Regions from separate parts of the Staphylococcus sp. HMSC068C09 genome, predicted to be linked through region 3. Evidence: predicted binding sites of a transcription regulator. Region 3 holds the regulator's gene; each other region holds the start of a gene.
The links. The regulator Rex, encoded in region 3, represses fermentation and respiration genes when NADH is low (regulators of the CRP and FNR family bind a similar motif). The targets are predictions, from matches to a motif close to TTGTGAAATATTTCACAA.
Positions count from the first base shown of each region.

Region 1 (8,570 bases), on a different contig from region 3:
CAAGTAAATGTTTCATAAAGTACTCTTGACCTTTAGCTGAACTTGAAATTAAGTTAGATCTCCAAACAAATAATGTTTTAGGATGATTTTTTCTTAAATCTGGGTCTTCAATAGCAAATTCTGTTTCTTTATTTTTCACTGATTCAATCGCACGTTTTAAAATAGCTTCATTTGAATCATCGCCCGCATCTTTTGCTTCTTCACCAAATAACAAACTGTTTTTATTAAATTGTGGATATGAAGGTAACCAACCTAAACGTGCTGCTGTCACATTATAATCTGCTGGATGCTGATGTTTAATGTTGTTAGCAAGTGGTGATTTCAATTTATCTACATTAGATTCTTCATATTTCCATTGATCAGTTGCAAAATAGAACCAACTTGTACCATTTTGTAAACGTGGTGGACCTTGCCAATCTTTAGCGAAAGCTACAGTATTCCATCCTTCAATTGGACGACATTTTTCTTGCCCAACATAGTGAGCCCAACCTCCACCATTAACACCTTGGCATCCACATAATAGAACTAAATTCAATACAGCACGGTAAATGGTGTCAGAGTTGAACCAGTGGTTAATCCCCGCACCCATAATAATCATCGAACGTCCTTTAGTATCAATAGCATTTTGTGCAAATTCTCTTGCGACTTGTGTCACTAATTCTTGTTTAATACCTGTGACGTTTTCTTGCCATGCAGGTGTATATTTAGATTCACTATCTTCATAAGATTTAGCTTCTAACTCATGACCAAATCGTTTAATACCATATTGACTAGCCATTAAATCATATACTGTAGCAATACGTACTTCTTTACCATCTGCTAATTTAACTTTTTTAGTTGGGATAGGTCGTTCGAAAATACCGTCTCCTTGACTATCAAAGTAAGGGAATTGAATGGTTTGTAACTCATATTCTTCTTCTGCAACAGATAAAGCTGGATCAATTTTACTTCCATCTTCTGTTTCAAGTTTTAAATTCCATTGTTTGCCTTCTTCCCAACGTTGACCCATTGTACCGTTTGGAACCACAAGTTTGTGGCTAATCGCATCGTGAATAACTGGTTTCCACTCACCATTTTCACTTTTTATACCTAAATCGCTTGCACGTAAAAATCGTCCTGCCTTATAACCATTCTCATCTTCATCCAGCATCAATACAAATGGCATATCTGTATATTGCTTTGCATAATTAACAAACATATCACTTGGTTTATCTTCATAAAATTCTTGTAAGATGACATGCGTCATAGCTTGAGCAACTGCGGCATCTGTTCCTGGATTAGGTGCTAACCAATTATCAGCAAATTTAACATTTTCTGCATAATCTGGTGCTACAGAAACCACTTTTGCACCTTTATAACGTACTTCAGTCATAAAATGGGCATCAGGCGTACGAGTAAGTGGAACGTTAGAGCCCCACATAATGATGTAAGAAGCATTGTACCAATCACTTGATTCAGGTACATCAGTTTGTTCACCCCAAATTTGAGGAGATGCAGGTGGTAAATCAGCATACCAATCATAAAAACTTAACATTTCCCCGCCTAATAAATTAATAAAACGCGCACCAGATGCATAACTAATCATCGACATTGCTGGAATAGGTGTAAAACCAGCGATTCTATCCGGACCATCTTTTTTAATGGTATAAAGAATTTGTGCTGCGATAATATCTGTTACATCTTTCCAACTTGCACGTACATGTCCACCTTTACCACGTGCTTCTTTATATAATTTAGCTTTCTTTTCATCTTCAACGATAGATGCCCATGCGGCGATACGATTTCCATTATTGTCTTCAAGTGCTTCTGTCCATAAATCTAATAGTTTACCTCTAATGTAAGGGTATTTTACACGAAGTGGGCTGTATTCATACCATGAAAATGACGCGCCACGTGGACATCCACGAGGTTCAAATTCAGGCATATCTGGACCACAACTTGGATAGTCAATTTGTTGATTCTCCCACGTAATCACACCATTTTTAACGAAAACTTTCCACGAACATGATCCTGTACAGTTTACGCCATGTGTGGTTCTTACTACTTTATCGTGACTCCATCTTTCACGATACATTTTTTCCCATTCTCTACTTTTACTTTCTAAAACTGACCAATTTCCATTAAACGTTTCAGTTGGTTTGAAAAAGTTTAATCCGAATTTTCCCATTTATATAAATCCTCCTACCTGCAAAGGTAATACGTTACTTATGTCCAATGTTATTTAAAGAAATTTCATTTAAATTGTACATTTTTTCACATGGTTTTTATATTAGGGAATTACCTATTTCATATAAAAGAATCCCTAAAAAAAGTGAGATAACACACGTTTTAAATATCGTGTTATCTCACTTATGACATTCGAAGCGTAAAGAACTACACTTCAATATATTTAATATTTTGGTGCTGCGTTATGATCGATTCATATAAATACTTTTGTGAAGAATGATAAGTTTCATCATATTGAATTAAGCATTTTAAATACTGTTGAGATAAGTCTTCTGCTTTTGAAAGGGCTAAGTCTTTATTCCCTTTAATAACGTACAATGTTTCATCTATTGTTTGTTTTGAGTGTATAATCTTTTCGTCATCCATATAGTTAATGATATGGCCTAATATACAAATTCCTGGATCATGTTTCATATTAAGCTTAGATAATTGATGTTCAATAGTGCTTAGTTTACCAACCACTATGGTTTCGTTATAACACGTAGCATTAAAAATGATAGCAATATCATAATCTTCTTTAGTATATCTTCTAATTTGATTAATAATATCATTTAATCGTTTAATTCCCATATAAATTGCCAAAGTACCACCATTAGCTAAATTACGTATATCCATGTCTTGATCAATATCATCTTTAAAATGACCTGTGGAAAATGTAACACTTGGTGCTACTGAGCGCATCGTTAAACCTAAGTCTAATGAAGCTACCGCTGCACTCGCAGAAGTTACCCCAGGTACAATATCATAAGCAATCTGATGTTCTTTTAAAATGTCTATTTCTTCAGTTACTCGGCCAAACACTGCTGGGTCTCCACCTTTTAAACGTACAACAATTTTATACTTTTTCGCTGCTGCTACTATTTTTAAATTGATACCTTCTTGTTGAATATGTTTAGTATAAGGTTTTTTTCCAACATCTATGATTTCAGTAGTTGGCTTTGCATATTGTAATATCAATGGATTGACAAGACGATCATATAAAATAACATCTGCTTGACGAATTAATCGTTCTGCTTGTTTAGTTAGCAAATTAGGATTGCCAGGACCAGCTCCAATTAAATATACTTTTCCAAATTCACTTTTAGTGACTAGAGACATATAAATACGTCTCCATCTTGAATTTCAACTTGATATGTTTCAACACAACCTGTATCAGGTTCTTGCACTTCACCCGTATTCAAATCAATTTTTTGATCGTGGAGTGGACAATAAACATATTCTCCACTTACAGTACCTTCAGATAACGGTCCTTCTTTATGTGGACACACATTATTAATAGCATGCACTTCTCCATTTTCTGTTAAAAATATACCGATTTGTTTATCTTTAACGATAACCTTTTTACCAATTAATGGTGTTAATTCATCCATAGTTGTTACTTTAACTTTTTCCATTACACTCATCCTCACACTTTCTCGACTTCAAATATTTTTTGTGCTTCTTTATTTTCAACAATAGCTTCCCAAGGTTCTTCTTCAAGTGCTTGTTTTGCATCCATAATTCTATCAAAAAGTTCTTTTTGACGTTGTTCATCTAAAAGCACTTCCTTAACATGATCAAATCCTAGTCGTTTAAGCCATGGTGCTGTTCGTTCAGCATATATTCCAGTCTCTCTGTAATACTGCATAAGCGCACCACAAAGTTGTACCACTTGATCTTCTGTTTCAACAGTAGTAAGTAATTGACCTACAGTGACCTCTGTACCACCGTTACCGCCAATATAAATTTGATAGCCATTTTCTACTGAAATGACACCAAAGTCTTTAACACCTGATTCTACACAGCTTCTTGGACAACCAGAAACACCCATTTTAAATTTATGAGGTGTGTCTATGTATTCAAATGTTTTTTCTAATCGAATACCTAAACGTGTCGTATATTGTGTACCAAATCGACAGAATTCTTTACCAACACAACTTTTCACAGAACGCGTTTTCTTACCATATGCAGAGGCAGAGCGCATACCTAAATCTTTCCAAACTTTTGGTAACTCATCTTTTTTAAGACCATATAACCCTACACGCTGAGACCCTGTTACTTTAACAAGAGGCACGTTATATTTTTTCGCTACTTCACCTAAACGAATTAATTGGTCAGCATCTGTGACACCACCACGCATTTGTGGAATCACTGAGAAAGTACCATCATTTTGAATATTTGCATGATAACGTTCGTTCGCAAATCTTGATGCTTTTTCATCTTGGTGTTCATGAGGATATACCATATTTAGATAATAGTTGATAGCTGGGCGACATTTTGGACAACCATTTTTATCTTTAAAATCAAGTACGTGACGAACTTCTTTTGATGTTTTTAAACCTTTAGCTCTAATTTGAGTAACAATTTCATCACGTGTCAAATCAGTACATGCACAAATACCAGTTGGTTTAGCAGCTACAAATTCATCACCTAATGTACATTTTAGTATTTCTCCAATTTGTCCTTTACACTTACCACAAGAATTTCCTGCTTTGGTTGTTTTTGTAACCTCATCTACAGTAGTCAACCCTTTTGTTGTAATTGCGTTGACAATCGTACCTTTATCTACACCATTACAACCACAAATTGTTTCATCATCAGGCATGTCTGCTATTGAAGTTCCACTTTCTTCTCCGCCTTTATGAAGCAGTGACACTAGTGTATAGTCCTCTAGTGATTCATGTTTTTTCATCATACTATAAAATCTTGAACCATCATCTGTATCACCATATAAAACGGCACCTACCACTCGACCATCACTTAGATAGACTTTTTTGTAAATATTATCTACACTGTTAAAGATTTCGATACCGTGTACAGTTTCATCTTCAACGATTTGTCCTGCACTATATAAATCACAACCTGATACTTTTAAAGACGTAAATGTTGTAGAACCTTTATATCCTTCAGTCTCTTTACCTGTTAAATAATCAGCAAGCACTTTACCTTGTTCATAAAGAGGTGCAACTAAACCATATACTTTACCGTTGTGTTCCGCGCATTCACCCACGGCATAGATATGTTCATCAGATGTTTGCAAGTAATCATTAACAACGATACCTCGATTCACTTCTAATCCCGCTTCACGAGCTACTTCGGTAAATGGACGTATACCAACAGCCATAACGACTAAATCCGTTTCTATTACTCTACCATCAGCTAGCTTAATAGCTTCTACATCATCTGTTCCTATAATTTCTTTAGAATTTGCTTGTAGTTCAATATGCATGCCTTGACGTTCTAAATCAGCTTTTAACATATCTCCAGCTTTACGGTCTAATTGCATTTCCATCAGCCATTCTGCTAAGTGAAGAACTGTTACATCCATACCTTGATCCATTAATCCTCTTGCACATTCTAATCCAAGAAGACCTCCACCAATAACAATGGCACGTTTTTTTGTTTTAGCAATTTCAATCATACGCTCAGTATCTTCAATTGTGCGCCAACCGATGACACTTGGTAATTCTGATCCAGGTATAGGTAAAACAAATGCCTTTGAACCCGTCGCAAAGATACAGATATCATAAGCTACAGTGATACCTTTAGATGTAGTGACAGTTTTGGATTGTCTATCTACTTTTTCAACTGGATCATCTACAATTAGTTCAATATGATGTTCTTTATACCAGTCATAATCATTCATAATCGTTTCTTCAACTGTCATTTTCTTTTGTAAAATGTTGGATAACATGATTCGATTATAATTAGGATAAGGTTCTTTACCAATAATTGTAATGTCAAATTGAGAATCTGAACGTTCTAAAATTTCTTCAATTGTTCTTAAACCAGCCATACCATTACCAATCATTACGAGTTTTTGTTTAGCCATATCAATGCCCCTTTTATTACATTTAATTATTATTAAATTCAAATAGTTTTGCACTCACTATTCTTTACAAGGCTATTTTATACCATATTCTTTTGAATTTGTGATTATTTTCACACTTAAATGTAAAATCGGGGATTTCCCTAATAAAAAACATCTTCCATTACATGAGTGAGGATTTAGCACTCATATAATGAAAGATGTATGTAGTTACTATACTGTTAATTCTTTTAATCGCTCTCGAATAATCGATTTTAAAATAGGGTCGAAATTAATAGACGGAGTCATGTGCAATTCATTAGCAATATCCATCTCTGATATAAGACCTTTTACTTTATTAACTAAACGTCCATCATATAAAAACATTGGAACCACAATAAGATGATGATATTGTCTTGAAAGTTGATCTAAATCATTTTTAAACGTAATATCTCCATATAACGTACGGCAATATATAGGTTTGTCTTGCTTTAACTTAGTACTCAATTCTTTTAGTTCATCATGTGCTTTAGTATAAGAAAAGCTACCATGTGCAATCAATACAACTGCCACATCTGACTCTTTATTCATATCCACATCATTAATACGTTGTTCTACTAAATCCACCATATATGGATGCGTACCAAGAGGCGCACTAATTTCATAGGTTATATTTGGATGTGCTTGTTTAATGTTTCTTAACATCTCTGGAATGTCTACAATGTAATGCATGGCTGAAAATATAAGTAAAGGTACAACTTTAAATTGCGTTTCTCCTTTTTCTATTAAATTAATAATCGTATGTTCAACACTTTTTTCTTCACTTTCAATAAAAGCAAGCTCATAAGCGTAAGTTTCATCTTGTAATAAACTATCTATAAATTCACCGAGTGCTTTATTTTGATCTCCTTTTCTCATGCCATGAGCTACTAGAATATTCGCAACCAAATAGTTTCCCCCTTATTATTTTAATGTTGATTAAAATAATAAGATTTTCTGAATATTAAGTCAATATGTTGGGGATTAAAAGAGCGAAAATGTCTCTCGATATTTCCGCTCTTTGATCGTCTTACTATGCTTTTATACTGTCTCTTTTTCCGTTTAAATAGGCATAAACAAGTCCTACAAAAATACCTCCACCAATATAGTTACCTACAAAAGCAAATACGATATTTTTTAGCACATCTATCCATGATAATGCATCACTATTATAAAAAATCATTCCTGCATATAATCCAGCATTAAATACAACGTGTTCATATCCCATAAATACAAATACTATAACACCAACAGCAATGAAAAATGCGCGAGCTAAACCTTCTTTAAAAAGCATTGAAACATAAATACCAATATTAATAAAGAAGTTACAGAATATCCCTTTGATAAGAATATTTAACCAAGTTGATTCTACCGTTTTTAAATGTACTGTTTTACTTAGACTTGCAACCATTTCAGGTGTCATCACATGTGTACCCTTCATTAATAAGAATAAAATAAACCCACCTATAATATTTCCAATAAAACAAAATAAGAATATGTATAACATTTTTTTAACTGCAATGACTTTGTAGTACCATCCGACAGTTAAATACATAAAATTACTAGTAAGTAATTCTGAATTAGTTAGAACAATAAGAACTAAAGCTAAACTAAATGAGATTGCTCCTAATAAATTAACAAGTCCATCATTTGTTCCTGCAAACTGTGTTTTGATTGCTAACATAAATACTGTAACAATAGCTAATAAAAATCCTGACATCATTGACTTTAGTAAATATCGTCCAGGTGTTTGAGTTGCCATAACTTCTTTCATTTGTACCTGTCTTACAGCCGCTTTAATAAGATCTTTTGTAGTATATGTATCTTCAATTGTTGTATGGTTACTTGTCATATTCCCTCTCCTTAATTCATTTATAATTTTATATTATATATAGTGAAGTGCATTTTGAATAGAGAAGATTAAAAAAGAGCAACATATGGAGGTTTATTTTCCATATCTTGCTCTTGTCATGATATTAATGTGCTTTTTTTAATTTTGAAAAATAACGTAATCCTGAAGCAAAAATACCATAGCCTAATGCCGTTCTTAAAATATATTTTATGACGCCATTATTTAAACACTTTGAATTAATTAATAATGTTGGAATTAAAGTACTAATTGAAAATAATCCCAGCACTTTTAAATATCTTTCTTTCATACTATATCATCCTCTTTTCAATATTATTATAACTTAAAAGTTCAATTTAATTTTGACATCCTCGTGACGATTTATTCATTAAGTAAGACTTCTAGTTGATCTAATGTTGAATTCATACCTGCTTCTATTCCCATACCTACTGCTTGTTGAGCTGCTTCTTTAGTTGGAAACACTGACGTAGACGTAATAGTAGTCATTTGTTTATTATCTGAGTTAAAATTGATTGAAATATGCATACCAGGTAAACGCGTATCTTTTTTTCCCTCAGGTGTAGCAAAATAATCAAAGTATTCAAGATACTTCGGACGATCCACTTTTCGATATTCTGTTAATGTATAGCTTGTCTGTTCTGAGGTTTC
Region 1 is NZ_KV813778.1:219,091-227,660, reverse strand. It holds gene HMPREF2930_RS10555 (nitrate reductase subunit alpha) at 1-2,167, opposite strand, end outside; gene cobA (uroporphyrinogen-III C-methyltransferase) at 2,374-3,324, opposite strand; gene nirD (nitrite reductase small subunit NirD) at 3,315-3,629, opposite strand; gene nirB (nitrite reductase large subunit NirB) at 3,632-6,037, opposite strand; gene HMPREF2930_RS10535 (sirohydrochlorin chelatase) at 6,248-6,961, opposite strand; gene HMPREF2930_RS10530 (formate/nitrite transporter family protein) at 7,086-7,904, opposite strand; gene HMPREF2930_RS10525 (hypothetical protein) at 8,029-8,211, opposite strand; gene HMPREF2930_RS10520 (SRPBCC family protein) at 8,283-8,570, opposite strand, start outside.
Region 1: the regulator Rex is predicted to act here: its motif matches at 2,242-2,259, upstream of HMPREF2930_RS10555 (nitrate reductase subunit alpha).

Region 2 (8,570 bases), on a different contig from region 3:
TATCAATTTTCAAGTGTTTATGAAAACAGTAGATCATAAAGTTCGACCATTTACAGCTTCTTATCAAGCGATTGATGAAGATAATGAGATATATGCATTTACACTTCAAGATATTTCGCCGCAAATTGAAAGACAAGAAAAAATGTATCAACGTCAGATGATGAGAAAAACAATTTCCGCGCAAGAAAATGAAAGAAAACGTATTTCTAGAGAACTACACGATAGTGTTGTACAAGAAATGCTAAATATTGATGTTGAACTCAGATTGCTGAAATATCAAAAAGAATCCTCAGAACTTGTCCAACAATCGCAACGTATTGAGGGATTAATGTCTAAATTGATTGATGATATAAGACATTTATCAGTTGAATTAAGACCCTCATCTCTAGATGATTTAGGCTTGGAAGCGGCTTTTAAATCATATTTTAAACAATTTGAAAATAATTATGGTATGCAAATTGTATATCAATCTAACATTAAAGATAAAAGATATGATAGTGAAGTAGAAACGGTTGTTTACCGTGTGGTACAGGAAGCGGTATTTAATGCATTAAAATATGCAGGCGTAAGTTCGGTAGATGTCTTTGTCCAGGAGGTTGGACGTTTATTAATAGCTGAAGTGATTGATCATGGTCAAGGTTTTGATCCGAATTCTCAACCACAAGGTACAGGACTAGGATTGTATGGTATGAATGAAAGAGCAGAGCTTGTAAACGGAAAAGTGAATGTAGAAACACATTTAGGAAAAGGAACTATTATCACTTTAGAAGTACCACTCTAGAGAATGTAAAGGGACTGACTTATAATTGAAAATAGTAATTGCAGATGATCATGCAGTAGTAAGAACAGGTTTTTCTATGATATTAAACTTTCAAGAAGATATGGAAGTTGTAGCTACGGCTGCTGATGGAGTAGAAGCATATCAGAAAGTGATGGAATACAAACCGGATGTATTAATTATGGATTTAAGTATGCCACCTGGTGAGTCTGGCTTAATTGCTACTAGCAAAATTTCTGAAAGTTTTCCTGAAACAAAAATATTAATTTTAACAATGTATGATGATGAAGAATATCTATTTCATGTTTTAAGAAATGGTGCTAAAGGATATATTTTAAAAAATTCACCAGATGAACAACTGATTTTAGCAGTACGAACAGTGTATAAAGGTGAAACGTATATTGATATGAAACTAACGACGTCATTAGTAAATGAATTTGTAAATGTTTCTAATCAAGATGAAAAAGCAACCAATGATCCTTTCAAAATACTTTCTAAAAGAGAATTAGAAATATTACCATTAATTGCAAAGGGATATGGAAATAAAGAAATTGCTGAAAAATTGTTTGTATCCGTTAAAACAGTTGAGGCACATAAAACGCATATTATGACTAAATTAAATTTAAAATCTAAACCAGAGCTTGTAGAATATGCGCTTAAAAAGAAACTTTTAGACTTTTAAATATATTGAATAACTTAAATAATGACACTTATATTATATTTCACCAACACATGATATTCATGTGTTGGTTTTTCTTTGTCTTATTATTTAAATATAGGGGGATTATTAGAGAGTATAAGGGAAACTCCTTATGTTCATATTTTCACAAAGTGATTAAAATTTAACTGTAATCAGTAATTAATCACACAAATTGGCTATATTGATATGTGATTTAATTATCGATAATAGAAAATAAAACATTGATGAAGGTGAAAAAATGAATAAAACTAAGGGTGGTTTTCAACTTACGTTACAAACTTTAAGTCTTGTAGTTGGATTCATGGCTTGGAGTATTATTTCTCCATTGATGCCATACATTTCACAAGATATTAAAATTAATCCAGGACAGTTATCAATTATTTTAGCGATACCAGTTATCCTAGGATCGATTCTTCGTGTACCATTTGGTTATTTAACAAATATTATTGGCGCTAAATGGGTATTCTTTTGTAGTTTTATTATATTATTATTTCCTATTTTCTTCTTAGGACAAGCCCAATCGCCTAGTATGTTAATGGCGTCTGGATTTTTTTTAGGAGTAGGAGGAGCCATTTTCTCTGTAGGTGTCACTTCAGTTCCTAAATATTTTTCAAAAGACAAAGTAGGATTAGCAAATGGTATTTATGGAATGGGGAACATTGGTACAGCAATTTCATCATTCTTAGCACCTCCTATTGCAGGTATTGTAGGATGGCAAACAACAGTAAGAAGTTATCTTATTATTATCGCTATTTTTGCAATATTAATGTTTTTCCTTGGAGATGCTAAAGAACCTAAAGTTAAAGTGCCTTTAGGCGCTCAAGTTAAAGATTTATCTTCAAACTACAAACTATATTATTTGAGTTTATGGTACTTTATTACATTTGGTGCTTTTGTAGCATTTGGTTTATTCTTACCTAACTATTTAGTTAATAATTTCGGAATAGATAAAGTAGATGCAGGTATTCGATCAGGAGTATTTATCGCATTGGCAACATTCTTACGACCTGTGGGTGGGATTTTAGGAGATAAATTCAACGCGGTTAAAGTCTTGATGATAGATTTTGTTGTGATGATTATCGGTGCAGTTATTTTAGGTATTTCAAGTCATATTGCCTTATTTACTATAGGTTGTTTAACAATTAGTATTTGTGCTGGATTAGGAAATGGACTTATCTTTAAACTTGTGCCATCTTACTTTGCTAAAGAATCTGGTACTGCAAATGGAATTGTTTCTATGATGGGAGGATTAGGTGGTTTCTTCCCACCACTTGTTATCACGTATGTTACTTCATTGACAGGTTCAAGTCATTTAGCATTTATTTTACTAGCTGTATTTGGAATACTTGCTTTTATTACAATGGGTCATCTTTACAAAAAAGAATACGCAAAATAAATAAACAACGTAGTGCACTAGCACTACGTTTGTTTATTAGCTTATGCTAAGTATCTATGTTTTCAATAATCTAATGTAAAATGAAATATGAATACAACGTACTTTGTTTGATGAGAGGTTGAAATAATAACACAAGCTGAAACTACCCTCTAAGAGAGTAAGGCAATAATACGAAGAATTATAAATAAGCCAGTAAATGAATGTCTCATCACTCATTTACTGGCTATTTTTCTGAAAGTTATATCTCAACTTCTTTTATTTATTCTACTGTAATTGTAGTACCTTCGTCTTCTTCAGTGACATTCTTAGGTAAAATCACCACTAAAACACCATCTTCATAACTTGCTTTGATTTGATTTTTATTAATATCTTCGAATTCAAAGCGTCTTACCAATTCTCCGCTTGAGCGTTCACTTAATTGAACACTACCTGTTTGCTCAGATACTTGTTTAATTACTTTAATCGTTAAAGTAGCATGTTCATATTTAAGATGAATGTCTTGTTTCTTTACGCCAGGTAATTCGGCTTCTAGAACATATTGATTTTTTTGACTGTAAACATTTGTTGGGAAGCTTTTAGTTGAAAATTGGTTAAATACTTGTTCACCTAGATCACGAAATACATCTCTTGGATTATTTTTAAAAATAGCTTGATCAAAAAATTCTCTATTATTCATATATGAAATCTCCTTTTCAGAGTAATATGTCATAAAATATATTGAAATTTTACAATATCATTATATAAATAGAGATACTACACGTAAAGTAAAAGCAATTTGAAAGTTTGAAGAATTAAAAAGTGAAAGATGTGGAATAAAGAAACATGACAAAAGACGTCGATATTATGTATTAGTTAGAAAATAAAAGAAAGAAGGAACAATAATTACTTAGCTTTTGTCATGTGTATTAACTATTCAGCATTAGAGCCGAAGTTCTCTGAAATAATATGTCTTAAGCTACTAGCAAGGCCATCCGCTTCATCGTCAGAAATATCAAAATCATTAAACACTTGATTAGAAATTTGCTCTAATACTGGTTTAATGTCTCTACCATTTTGAGTTAATGAAATTTGTAAATTACGTTCATCTTCTTTTTCTCGCATGCGTTGTACGTAACCTTTTTTCTCTAATTTTTTTAAGAGAGGCGTTAAAGTTCCAGAATCTAAGAAGACACGTTGACCAAGGGACTTAATATTTATTTTTTCGTCGTTTTCAATAGCCATAAGAACCATAAAACTTGTGTATGTTAAATCATACTCTTTTAGATAGTGAGTATATTTTTTAATTACCTCTTTTGAAGTAACATAAAGTAAAAAACATAACTGTTTACTTAAATAACTGTCCTTTACATACATATTCTTTCCCCCTCAACTTATTTAAAGATAGTATGAACAATACCTATTGTCAAGACTATATCCAGAGTATTATATAAGTTTTTTAATAAATTTAAAAACAAATTAAACTAAATCTACATATAAATTTAGAATGTTGATTTATTTCAAATTCTAAATTAAATTATTAGTATATTTTGTTACAAAAAAGAGGTATCACTTTAAAAAAGTTACTATTTCATTCATAATTATTTAAATGATAAAAGAAGCTATTTTATTGAGTAAGAGGATGAAGGAGTGCTCTGATGAGTAAGAAGCAAAAGATTATTAGAATTATTATTATATTAGCTATTTCTCTTGTAGTAGCTATTGCGTTCTTCTTTGGAACGAAAGCGTATCAAGGGCATAAAAATGTGCAACTTGTAGACAATTATATAGAACAAAAACATTTGAAAGATAAAATTAAATCAGAAAAAACATTATATAGTGCTAAAAGAGGCGTTTATTATAAACAAGTAGTGTTTAAAGACGAACCTAATTTAACATATATCATTCAGCCAATTGGTACACGTAAAGGTATTTTAGTTGAAGGATTTGATACGGAAACCAAGAAAAGTATTAAAAGTGCAAAACATAACTATTTCAACCAAAATTATAAGCCATGATATATAATTAATATGTAGAACTAGAGATATTAATGGTGATTACTACTCAAAAAAACAATGTCTATGGAAAAATAGATATTGTTTTTTTAAATGAAATTTTTGTTAAATGGTAAAGGTAAACGAGTTAGTTAAAAAAGGTTTTAGAGTAATGTCATTCATTTATCAACCGCTCTTACATTGAGAAGGTTAAAGATAGTGATTGAATTCCAACATCTATATTCTAAAAATATTCTCATTTTTCTGTTTTTAATTAATTATTTTTGCCAAATTAAATATGTATATTATTTAATAGTTTTTAATTTGTTATATCCGAATTTTGAATAATTTGATATAATTAAGCGATGTCAGAAGAAGGGGGTTTCAACGTGACTCTGTTCAAGAGAAAAGTTAGCCTACCTATGCAAGTATTAATTGCATTAGTGCTAGGTGTAGTAATTGGTTTATTATTATTTGGACAAACAGGTGTTGCAAATTATATTAAACCTTTCGGTGACGTTTTCTTAAATTTAATCAAAATGATTATCATCCCAATTGTATTCTGTTCACTTGCTTTATCTATTTCGAATTTAGGGGATTCGAAAAAAATAGGAAGCTATGGATGGAAATCAATTCTTTATTTCGAAATTATTACAACCATCGCCATCGGTTTAGGTTTAATTATTGGTAATATTTTTAAACCAGGAATTGGATTAGATCCTGATAAGTTACCTAAAGGCGATATTACTAAATATCAATCAACTGCGTCTGCCGCAGAACAATCTACATACGGTAACCACTTTATTGATACAATCGTAAATATTATACCAACTAATATTTTTGAAGCTTTAACTAAGGGTGAGTTATTGCCAATTATTTTCTTCGCAGTATTCTTTGGTTTGGGATTAGCTGCGATTGGAGAAAAAGCTGAACCAGTTAAAGGTTTCTTAAACGGTACATTAGAAGCCGTATTTTGGATGATTAATAAAATCTTAAAATTAGCACCAATTGGTGTATTTGCATTTATTTGTACAACTGTTATGACATTCGGTGCTTCAGCTTTAATTCCATTAGCTAAACTTGTTTTAGTAGTTGTGTTTGCGATGATTTTCTTCATTATTGTTGTTTTGGGTATTGTAGCAAGAATTTGTGGAATTAGTATTTTCTCAATCATTAAAATACTTAAAGATGAATTATTACTTGCATTCTCTACTTCAAGTTCTGAAGCAGTGTTACCAGTAATGATGAATAAAATGGAGAAATTTGGTTCACCAAAAGAAGTGACTTCTTTTGTTATACCAATTGGATATTCGTTTAATTTAGACGGATCAGCCTTATATCAATCTATCGCCGCTTTATTTGTTGCTCAAATGTATGGTATTCACTTATCATTATCTGAACAAATCATTTTAATGGTGACATTAATGGTTGCATCTAAAGGTATGGCAGGTGTGCCAGGAGTATCTATCGTAGTGTTATTAACAACATTGGGGGCAATGGGCTTACCAGCTCAAGGTCTTGCGTTAATTATCGGTGTAGATCGTTTGTTAGACATGGTTCGTACATGTGTGAACGTTATTGGTAATGCATTATCTACAGTAGTTATCTCTAAATGGGAACATGTTTATGATAAAGAAAAAGGTAAGAAATATCTAGAATCAATTTAAAAAAAGAAATCTGACATTTTTAGCGTCGCTTGGATAAGCGATGCTTTTTTATTCAAAAAGAAAAAGCGAGATAACTGATTTTAAATGAATGTTATCTCGCTCTTTATACTGCCTAATATATCAAAAGCTACATGCCTTTCATATCATGCATTTCATGAATTTTCATCATGAGACCATGTGGCACTTCATCATGATTTACTTTTGATACTCTAGAAAATGAATCAGAACCTTTTTCTTTTACTAAAAAGACAAAATCGCCTTTTTTTACTTTTACATTAGTGTTAGAAGGTAATTTAACATTTTTTTCTACTTTTTCAGTTTGTTCATTTATCATTTTATCAATAGTGTGACTATCTTTCATATAGCCATAGTAGGATTCTTTTTGCTGACCATTTAGCATTACAATGACTAAAATAATGCTAACAATTAACATAATTGCAATTAAAAAAATTCCTAACCCTAAACCTTTTTTGTTCTTCATTAAGACTCTCCTTAAATATATTAATTTATTTATACAAAAAATAGAATTAAATTGCAATAAAAGTTTCACAAAAATTCAATTGTACTTCAACTAATATAAATGAAGCATTATAAATAAGCAAAAAAGAGTAGATAGAATTCATGATACATTCTATCTACTCTTATTAACAATCAAATTAAAGATCAATTGTGATTGGTGTATCAATATCATCATCATTCATTAAAGTAATCGTTTTTGGATTTATTTTTAACACACATAAATTAGAATCCTCTTTAGAATCGAAGAATGTTTTGTCTTGTGTTTCCCACAACCAATCAATGACTTTCTGATCTTCTACAATGTCAATACTTGCTTCTATTTCAACAAAACTATTATTTGTTGTTTCATTATAGCCTAGTAAAATATATGCTTCTGGATTACTTTGAATTTCTTTTACTTTAGAACTTTTATTGCTTGTTTTTGTATATAAATTAAGACCATCGTTATAAAACACCATATATCTGCTATTCGGTTTATTATTATATGCAGTTGATAATACACCAATTTTAGAAGTATTTAAAACTTTCTCAATCGCTTGAGTCACTTTTTGTTTATCCAAACTAATCATCTCCTTATTATATTAATATCCCTTTAAAATTAAATTTAAACAGATTTGATATAAATATATTTCACTTCATCATGATGCAACGTCATATTAAATGGATGATTGGTTTCTTCTTGTATAAATAGTTCTGTTTTAGGTTGATTGCATCTATCTAATTGATGAATAATACTTTTTTCAATGTATACAGGTAAATTATCTTGAGACATTAATTGATGAATCGTCCCATGTTCTTTATTTAATGTATTTACGATGATTAAGCTATTTTCATTTAATTTATTTAGTATTTGATAATGTTGTTTACTGTCAGACAAGTAGCGATCATTAATTTTATTAAATAAGATAAAATGGTAATTTCCATCTTTTTGACTCATTAAATAATTATTTGCAATATGGATAGGCACATCGATAAATGCTGCAATAAATTGATAAAGATGCATAATTGGAAGTAAACTCCCATGTCGATTAAATAATGCAATAAACATTGGATCATCTTCAAAAAGGTGATAGCAAATACCACCTCCATATTTTAATAGCGCCGTTAAATGACAAACTAAATCTGCTAGTTGAAGTGGATGCCTACCGTCATTTGTATACTTAAAGCAACGTAATGATAAGCTACTATAGACAAATTGGGTCGAAGGTATATTAGAATTCTTTATAAAATGAACGTAGTTTTCGAAATGAGTATTTGCATGAGTAAATCCGCGTTGGTATTCAATTAATATATTTTTCGTATCAATATTTTCAATGTCAACAAAATAGTAATCAAAATTAAGACGCTTCATTGTATCATAGACTTCTTGTAACTTTTCGTACTGATGTAATAATCCTTCCACTAAAACACCATATTTAATCGAACGATTTTTGTTTCTAAGTTTTAAATATGATAGATGAATATCTTGGATAGTCATTGACTTGGTATCAAATACGAGCATAAATCGTACACTTTTTTTATTCCATTTATAATCTTGATT
Region 2 is NZ_KV813778.1:232,713-241,282, forward strand. It holds gene nreB (nitrate respiration regulation sensor histidine kinase NreB) at 1-781, shown strand, start outside; gene nreC (nitrate respiration regulation response regulator NreC) at 807-1,460, shown strand; gene HMPREF2930_RS10590 (nitrate/nitrite transporter) at 1,717-2,874, shown strand; gene HMPREF2930_RS10595 (Hsp20 family protein) at 3,134-3,550, opposite strand; gene HMPREF2930_RS10600 (MarR family winged helix-turn-helix transcriptional regulator) at 3,784-4,227, opposite strand; gene HMPREF2930_RS10605 (DUF3139 domain-containing protein) at 4,509-4,868, shown strand; gene HMPREF2930_RS10610 (cation:dicarboxylate symporter family transporter) at 5,234-6,511, shown strand; gene HMPREF2930_RS10615 (DUF4889 domain-containing protein) at 6,639-6,992, opposite strand; gene HMPREF2930_RS10620 (pyridoxamine 5'-phosphate oxidase family protein) at 7,168-7,590, opposite strand; gene rsp (AraC family transcriptional regulator Rsp) at 7,635-8,570, opposite strand, start outside.
Region 2: the regulator Rex is predicted to act here: its motif matches at 1,591-1,608, upstream of HMPREF2930_RS10590 (nitrate/nitrite transporter).

Region 3 (8,570 bases):
TCTTAATGTTTTTAAGTAACTTTATAGGTTTTTTTATATCAATTTTCTTGCGATTCTATATTAGTAATACTATTTTAGTTGCTATTTCTTATACTATATTTTTTTCATTTATTTCTATTATCCTAGGTTATTCTTTTAAATTTCTGTTTAAAAGACTTAAAAAATCTTATTTAGCAATTAACAAAACTTATTTACTTGTTATTTCTATAGTATTAGTTTCATCATTTATGATACTTTCTACGTATTCTCAAATACCTAAGAGTAGTGAAACAACTTTAAAAGGTTATGCTTTAATTTTTATTAGTATACTTCTCTTTTTCGCCATTGTTATTATATTAATATCGATAAACACATTAAGAGAAATGCGTTATAAGCAAAGTTTGGAAGAAATTGAAACGTATTATGAATACACACTACAAATAGAATCGATTAATAATGAAATGCGTAAGTTTAGACATGATTACGTCAATATTCTTACTACAATGTCAGAATACATAAGAGAAAATGATATGGATGGTTTAAAGACATATTTTAATGACAATATTGTTCCTATGAAAGATAACCTTCAAATGAACTCAATCAAAATTAATGGTACGGATAATTTAAAAGTGCGTGCTATTAAAGGATTAGTAACAACTAAAATTTTACAAGCTCAAGAAAAAAATATACCTATTAGTATTGAAGTGCCAGAGTTAATTGATCATATTGAGATGAATACAGTTGATTTAAGCCGTATCATTGGGATTATCATTGATAACGCTATTGAGGCTTCAGAAGAATTAGAAGATGCCTTAATTAGAATTGCATTCATCAATGTCGAAACGTCAGTCATGTTTATTGTTATGAATAAATGTAAAGAAGATATGCCGAAAATCCATGAATTATTTCAAGATTCCTTTTCAACTAAAGGAGATAACAGAGGACTTGGTCTAACGACTTTAAAAGACATTACTGATACTACTGAAAACGTGTTACTTGATACTACTATAGAAAATGGCTACTTCGTTCAAAAAGTAGAAATTATAAATAATATGCCATAAGGATGTGAAAAAATGAAAATATTCATTTGTGAAGACGATGTGAAACAACGTGAAAATATGGTTTCAATTATTAATAACTATATAATGATTGAAGAAAAACCGATGGAAATAGCGTTAGCGACAGATGATCCTTATGAAATTATTGAACAGTCAAAAGAAATGAATGATGTTGGATGTTATTTTTTAGATATACAATTAGAAGCTGATATTAACGGTATTAAACTTGGAAGTGAAATTCGAAAGTATGATCCTATTGGGAATATCATCTTTGTTACAAGTCATAGTGAACTCACTTACCTAACATTTGTCTATAAGGTATCTGCAATGGATTTTATTTTTAAAGATGATCCTAATCAACTTAAAACGCGAATAATAGATTGTATTGAAACTGCTCATACACGTTTAAAATTACTTTCAAAAGAAAGTAATGTTGAGACAATTGAATTAAAGCGTGGTAGCAATTCAATATATGTACAATATGATGATGTCATGTTCTTTGAATCGTCTACAAAATCCCATCGTTTAATTGCGCATCTTGATAACCGTCAGATTGAATTCTACGGAAATCTTAAAGAATTAGCACAACTCGATGATCGTTTTTTCAGATGTCACAATAGTTTTGTTGTAAATCGCCATAATATCGATTCAGTCGATTCTAAAGAACGAATTGTAACTTTCAGAAATGGTGAGCATTGCTATGCCTCTGTACGTAATGTTAAAAAGATATAATATTAAAACCCCTTCATTTTAATATCTGAAGGGGTTTCTTAATCTCTTTTTTAAAGTTCTTCAATAATTTCTTCTAAACTTGGAATACTTTCGATAGCGCCATACTTAGTAGTTACTTTTGCAGCTACTAAATTACTAAATTTTAAAATTTCTTCCCCTTTTCCTTTAAATAGAGAAGTAATGTCTGTTAATTCTGTATTTAAAATTCTATTAATGACTGCACCAATAAACGCGTCTCCAGCACCAGTAGTGTCAACAGCTTCAACTTTATACCCTTGATGATGAATAATTGTCCCATCGTTTAAATAAGCTGTTGCTCCTTTGTCTCCTTGTGTATAGATAACTACTTCAACATTTCCTTTAAATAAAGATTGAATCGCTTTATGTTCATCACTTATTCCAGTAACAAATTCAATTTCTTCATCTGAAATTTTAATGATATTTGCTTTGGGAAGAAATGATTGAATAGTTACTTTACACGCTTCTGCGCTATCCCATAGTGGTAATCTAACATTTGGATCAAATACTATCATCCCATGAGCCGCTTCAAATTTTTCAATCATAGCAAGATGTGCATTTTTCATATCACATTCAATTAAATCAACAGAACAAAAATGTAGAACATCTTGATTAGAAACATTGATTTCATCTAAATTCGAAGCATGATAAAGCATGTCAGCTGATGGTTTACGATAAAAAGAAAAATCTCGTTCTCCATTTTCTTTTAAACTAACGAAAGCGAGTGCAGTATTAGCTGTATTTGTTCGTTTAATATATGTTGTACCAACGCCTATTTTTTCTAACGTCTCTACAATAATATCTCCAAAAGCGTCATTACCTAGTTGTGTAACCATTTCTGTACTACTACCTAATTTTTTAGCCACACTTGCCACATTAGCAGGTGCCCCGCCAACTTGTCGACTAAATTGCGTTACATCTTTAAGTTCAATATTTGTTCTATTTGGAATAAAATCGATTAATGCTTCACCAATAGCGTATAACTTTCTCATTTATTTATCTCTCCCTAAGTCATATTTAGTAAATTTCAAATAAACTTGACCTGTTTCTGTAGATGTGCGAATTGCTGTAGCATTTTCATCAGGAAAAATTCTTGACGTCAAGACACGCTCTCCATCATTACAAAAAATTTCAATACTTGAAGTATCCACAAAAATGTGTAATTGCTTTAATGGCGAATCTAAATATGTAGATCTTGTCACACCTTCAACATTACTAGGTAATGCACCACTTTCTGATCGATCTAATGTAATCTTTTGCTCCCTAGTATTATAAGAAATTAATGTTGAATTTAACTTAGATGCTCTTAATTCAAAATATATTTCTGTTGCTTCATTTTCTAAAATATCAATAATAAGCTCATATTGCGTACCTTCATAAGGATGAAGTGTTGTATTATATTTGTTAGCATAACCTAATGCTGTTTCTTTATTTTGACGTAACGTCTCTAACGCTTTCAAAGGACGTTGGCGTAACCGTCCTTCTTCGATTGTTAACTCTCTAGGTATCGTTAAACAATGTGCCCAACCTTCTTCATCTGTAGGATATTGAGTATCTGGTAATCCCATCCACCCAATTAAAATACGCTTACCATATTCATCTATAAATGTTTGTGGCGCATAAAAATCAAAACCATTATCAAGTTCCATAAATGTATCATGTTTGAATTCTAATGTATCGAAATTTAAATGACCGATTAGATATCCAGATTGATAAATATTTCTATATTTTTCATCTTTTGCATCAATACCTTGAGGACTAAAAATAATTACATCTTGTCCATTTAAACTAAAATAGTCTGGACATTCCCACATATAGCCAAAATCTTCTAGTTCGGTTGTAATTTCTCCAATATATTCCCATTGATCAATCTGTCGATGTATCATTTTGTACAAAAGTAAACGTCCTAATTCTTGTTGGGTTTGGACACCTAATATTGCATAATATTCTTCATGATGTTTAAATACTTTTGGATCTCTAAAATGACTTGTATATCCTTCAGGTTGATGAGCAATCACAGGCTTATTTAATTTTTCGATTGAACCATCTTGTTTTACTTTTGCAATCATTTGACTCGCATATCTTTTCCATTCTTCATCTCGATGATTACCTGTATACATATAATATAAGTTTCCTTCAAATTCAAAAGCACTTCCACTGTATACCCCATGACTATCATAAATCGTATCAGGTTTTAATATGGGACCATTTGGTTCAAATGTCACTAAATCTTTACTAGTATAATTAAACCAATATTTCAGTCCATGCACGGCACCCAATGGAAACCACTGGTGAGATACATAGTATGTTCCGTTATAAAACATTAATCCATTAGGATCGTTTAATAAACCTGTTTCAGGTTGAATATGAAAGTGTTGACGATAGCTTGATTGTTCTATTCGATGCTTTAACGCTTCTAATTCATCTTTGTTCACATCTTCAATACGACGATAGCGTTGTTCTCTTGACCACTCAGTCATATTAGGCCTCCTAAATCATTAGTATTAATTTTATCATTTAATATCGTAACGGTAATTAGTCTTAAGACTTTACAATCCATGATTTAAAAAGCGGGAAATTGTATTTACAATACTCCCGCAAACTTTGCAATATCTGATATATTTTTTAATAGACTAATCATCTAAATTAATATCAACATAATATTAATTTTATCATATCGTGATTATCTTCAAATACTGTTTTACTAATGAAACTTCAACATTTTAAATATATATCAATACCTTTTATGTAATTTATTTAATTCTCCATAAAAATATGCCTTTTCACCATGCACAAGTTGATCTAAACCTTTCTTATCTTCTTCAACAGTCGTAGCAAGGGACATAAAAATTGATAATGTCTTTCCAATAATAAAAGTTATAATAATCGAGTAAAGTACTACTACTATAACTGCAATACATTGTATCCATATAGTATGTAAATGACCAGTATAGATTAATCCATCTAATATATCTTTATTAACTTTATGTGATTGAAATACACCAGTCAATATTGCACCAATCACACCTCCAACACCATGAATACCAAAGGCATCAAGTGTATCATTATATCTTAATTTTTCTTTTATAGAATTGACCACAAAATAACATGCTATACCACCAATCATAGAGATAATGTATGCACTTAAGTAGTTTACAAATCCAGCTGCTGGTGTAATGGTTACGAGTCCTGACAGTACACCTGATAATAAACCAAGTAAGCTTAACTTTTTATTAGAAAAGTATTCAAGAATCAACCAACTAAATGCTCCTCCACTCGCAGCAATGATAGTATTTACAAACGATATCACTGCTATATCATTTAAAGTAAACGCACTTCCTGTATTAAAACCGTACCATCCTATCCAAACAAAAATACCACCTATAAGTGTAATAAGTAAATTATTCGGCTGTAGTTTCTCTACTTTTTTTCCGTGACCTATCATTATTGCTAATACTAATCCTGATACTCCCGATGTAATATGTACTACGGTACCTCCAGCATAATCTAAAGCATCAAGTTGTTGAATCCAACCACCGCCCCATACCCAATGAGCTACAGGACTGTAAATCATAATTACCCATATAAATATAAAAATAGTAAAAGGAATAAATCTCATTCGCTCAGCAATTGAACCTGATAAAATGGAAACCGCAATAGTACAAAACATCATCTGAAATAACATAAATAAGGCAAACGGAATATGTGGACTAAATTGAACATTCGTATTAAATCCTACATGTTGCAAACCAATAAAATCAAAATTACCTATCCAATCATTTCCATGACCAAAACTCAAAGAAAATCCAATGACCACCCATGTAAACGTAACAATAATTATAGCAGCCATACTTTGCATCACAGTATTTAAAACATTTTTAGATTGAACTAAGCCTCCATAAAATAAACTCAATCCTGGTGTCATTAACCAAACTAATAAAATACATAGAAATAAAAAAATTGTGTCATCCATCTTCATTTTTACCACTTCCTTAAAAACATCATATTAATAGTTTTTAAGAATAGCAAAAATACGTAAGATTAAATGACACAATTTGTCATATTACATTACATTTATAAAGAAAAACTTAAGCTTTTTGAACTGTGATTGTCCATGAAGCATCATCAAGTTGTTCATAGTTTGTTACAGGATACCCTTGTTCAGCTGCCCAGTTTGGAATGGCTTCAGTTGCTTGAGTGCAATCAAAGTCTATTTTTAATTCGTCACCATTTTTTAATGTTTCCATTAAATTAATATATTTATAAAAAAGCTATAATGCAAATGCATTTTAGCTTTAAAAAATAATTTAATATTAATTTGAAGAGTTTTTCATAAAGAATAATAGTGATTGTAATTCGATACCTAAATCGATATGATGAACTTGAACATCATTTGGCACATCAATTCTAGCAGGAGTAAAGTTTAAGATACCTTTTACGTCAGCCTTAATAAGTCGATCTGAAACAGATTGTGCCACACTTCCTGGTGTAGTAAGAATCACTACATTAATATTTTGTTTTTGAAGTTCAGATGAAATATCATCAATATGCTTTACTGTCACTTTTCCAACTTTTGTACCAACAATATCTTTATCAATATCAAATGCAGCTGTAATTGTCATTTCATCATGTATTGAAAAATTGTAAGTAAGTAATGCACGTCCTAAATTCCCTACGCCAACAATAGCAATATGAATATTATTACTATCGCTAATCTCCGTTTTAAAGAATTCTAAAAGACTCTCAACGTTATAGCCATATCCTTTCTTACCTAACTCACCAAAATAAGAAAAATCTCTTCTTATCGTAGCTGATTCAATATCTAAAGCCTCACTAATTGTTTTAGAACTCACACGATCAATACCTTTGATTTTCAATGAATTAACAAATCGATAATATAAAGGTAAACGTTTTAATGTAGCGCGAGGTATTTTTGATTGATTTTGAGGCATATGCAATGTCCCCCTTTTGTTTGAACTTTTTAATCTATATATTCAAACTAACTAGAGTGCAATTAGTTATTTTAGCGAAATATATATAATGCCTATTATGGATATACTGCAATATTATACCGTAACCTATTTCAAAAATAAATATCTTAGTTTCCTAAGCATACCTTATATTGTAAAATGATATAATAATGTCAAATTTAAAGTTAAATAAATGTGATTGTTACATAGATAGAAAGGTGAAACTTGAATGATACTTTTACAATTAAATGATATTTCAAAATCGTTTGATGGTGAAGATATATTTAATCATGTTAATTTTGAAGTTAAAACTGGAGAACGTATTGGCGTAGTAGGAAGAAATGGCGCTGGAAAATCAACGTTAATGAAGATTATTGCAGGTGTTGAAGATTATGATAGTGGCCATATTTCAAAAATCAAGAATTTACGCATTGGTTATTTAACTCAACAAATGACACTTGATTCTTCTCTGACTGTAATTGAAGAAATGTCAAAACCATTTGAACATATTAAGCATATGGAAACGCTTATTAATGATGAAACTGATTGGTTAGCCGCTCACGTTGATAGTTATGATTCAGAAGATTATAAACAACATATGGAGCGTTATGAATCATTATCTAATCAATTTGAACAACTTGAAGGTTATCAATATGAAAGTAAAATTAAAACAGTATTGCATGGTTTAAACTTTACTGAAGAAGAATTTGATAAACCCATTAATGATTTTAGTGGCGGACAAAAAACACGTTTATCTTTAGCACAGATGCTTTTAAGTGAACCCGATTTATTACTATTAGATGAACCTACAAACCATCTTGACTTGGAAACAACTAAGTGGTTAGAAGATTATTTAAAATATTTTAAAGGTGCCATCATTATTATTAGTCATGACAGATACTTCTTAGATAAAATTGTAACTCAAATATATGACGTTGCTTTAGGAGATGTGAAGCGTTATGTAGGTAATTATGAGCAATTTATTACTCAACGTGATAAATACTATGAATTAAGAATGCAAGAATATGAAAAACAACAAGAAGAAATTAAACGCCTTGAAACTTTCGTGGAAAAAAATATTACTCGAGCTTCAACAAGCGGTATGGCTAAAAGTCGTCGAAAAACATTAGAAAAAATGGAACGTATCGATAAGCCAATGATGGATGCTAAAAGTGCTAATATCCAGTTTGGATTTGATAGAAATACTGGCAATGATGTGATGCATATCCGTAATCTAGAAGTAGGTTATCAATCCCCTATCACTGCTCCTATTAATATTGAAGTTACAAAAGGAGACCATATTGCTATTATTGGACCTAATGGAGTTGGAAAGACTACACTTATCAAAACAATTGCAAATCGTCAAAAAGCATTAGGTGGAGAAATTACTTATGGTGCTAATTTAAACATAGGATATTACGATCAAAAACAAGCAGAATTCAAATCTAATAAAACAATATTAGATTATGTTTGGGATCAATATCCTATGATGAATGAAAAAGATGTCCGCGCTATTTTAGGACGATTTTTATTCGTTCAAGATGACGTCAAAAAAGTTATTAATGATTTATCAGGGGGCGAAAAAGCACGTTTGCAATTAGCTTTACTTATGTTACAACGTGATAACGTTTTGATACTCGATGAACCTACTAACCATCTTGATATAGATTCTAAAGAAATGTTAGAACAAGCGTTAAAAGATTTTGAAGGTACAATTTTATTTGTTTCCCATGATCGATATTTTATTAATCAACTAGCAAATAAAGTATTTGATTTAAATAAAGATGGTGGTCAACTATATTTAGGTGACTAT
Region 3 is NZ_KV813733.1:79,401-87,970, forward strand. It holds gene agrC (quorum-sensing sensor histidine kinase AgrC) at 1-1,040, shown strand, start outside; gene agrA (quorum-sensing response regulator AgrA) at 1,053-1,769, shown strand; gene HMPREF2930_RS01280 (carbohydrate kinase family protein) at 1,820-2,779, opposite strand; gene HMPREF2930_RS01285 (sucrose-6-phosphate hydrolase) at 2,780-4,267, opposite strand; gene HMPREF2930_RS01290 (ammonium transporter) at 4,522-5,766, opposite strand; partial or broken gene HMPREF2930_RS01295 (sulfurtransferase TusA family protein) at 5,876-6,034, opposite strand; gene HMPREF2930_RS01300 (redox-sensing transcriptional repressor Rex) at 6,101-6,739, opposite strand; gene HMPREF2930_RS01305 (ABC-F family ATP-binding cassette domain-containing protein) at 6,987-8,570, shown strand, end outside.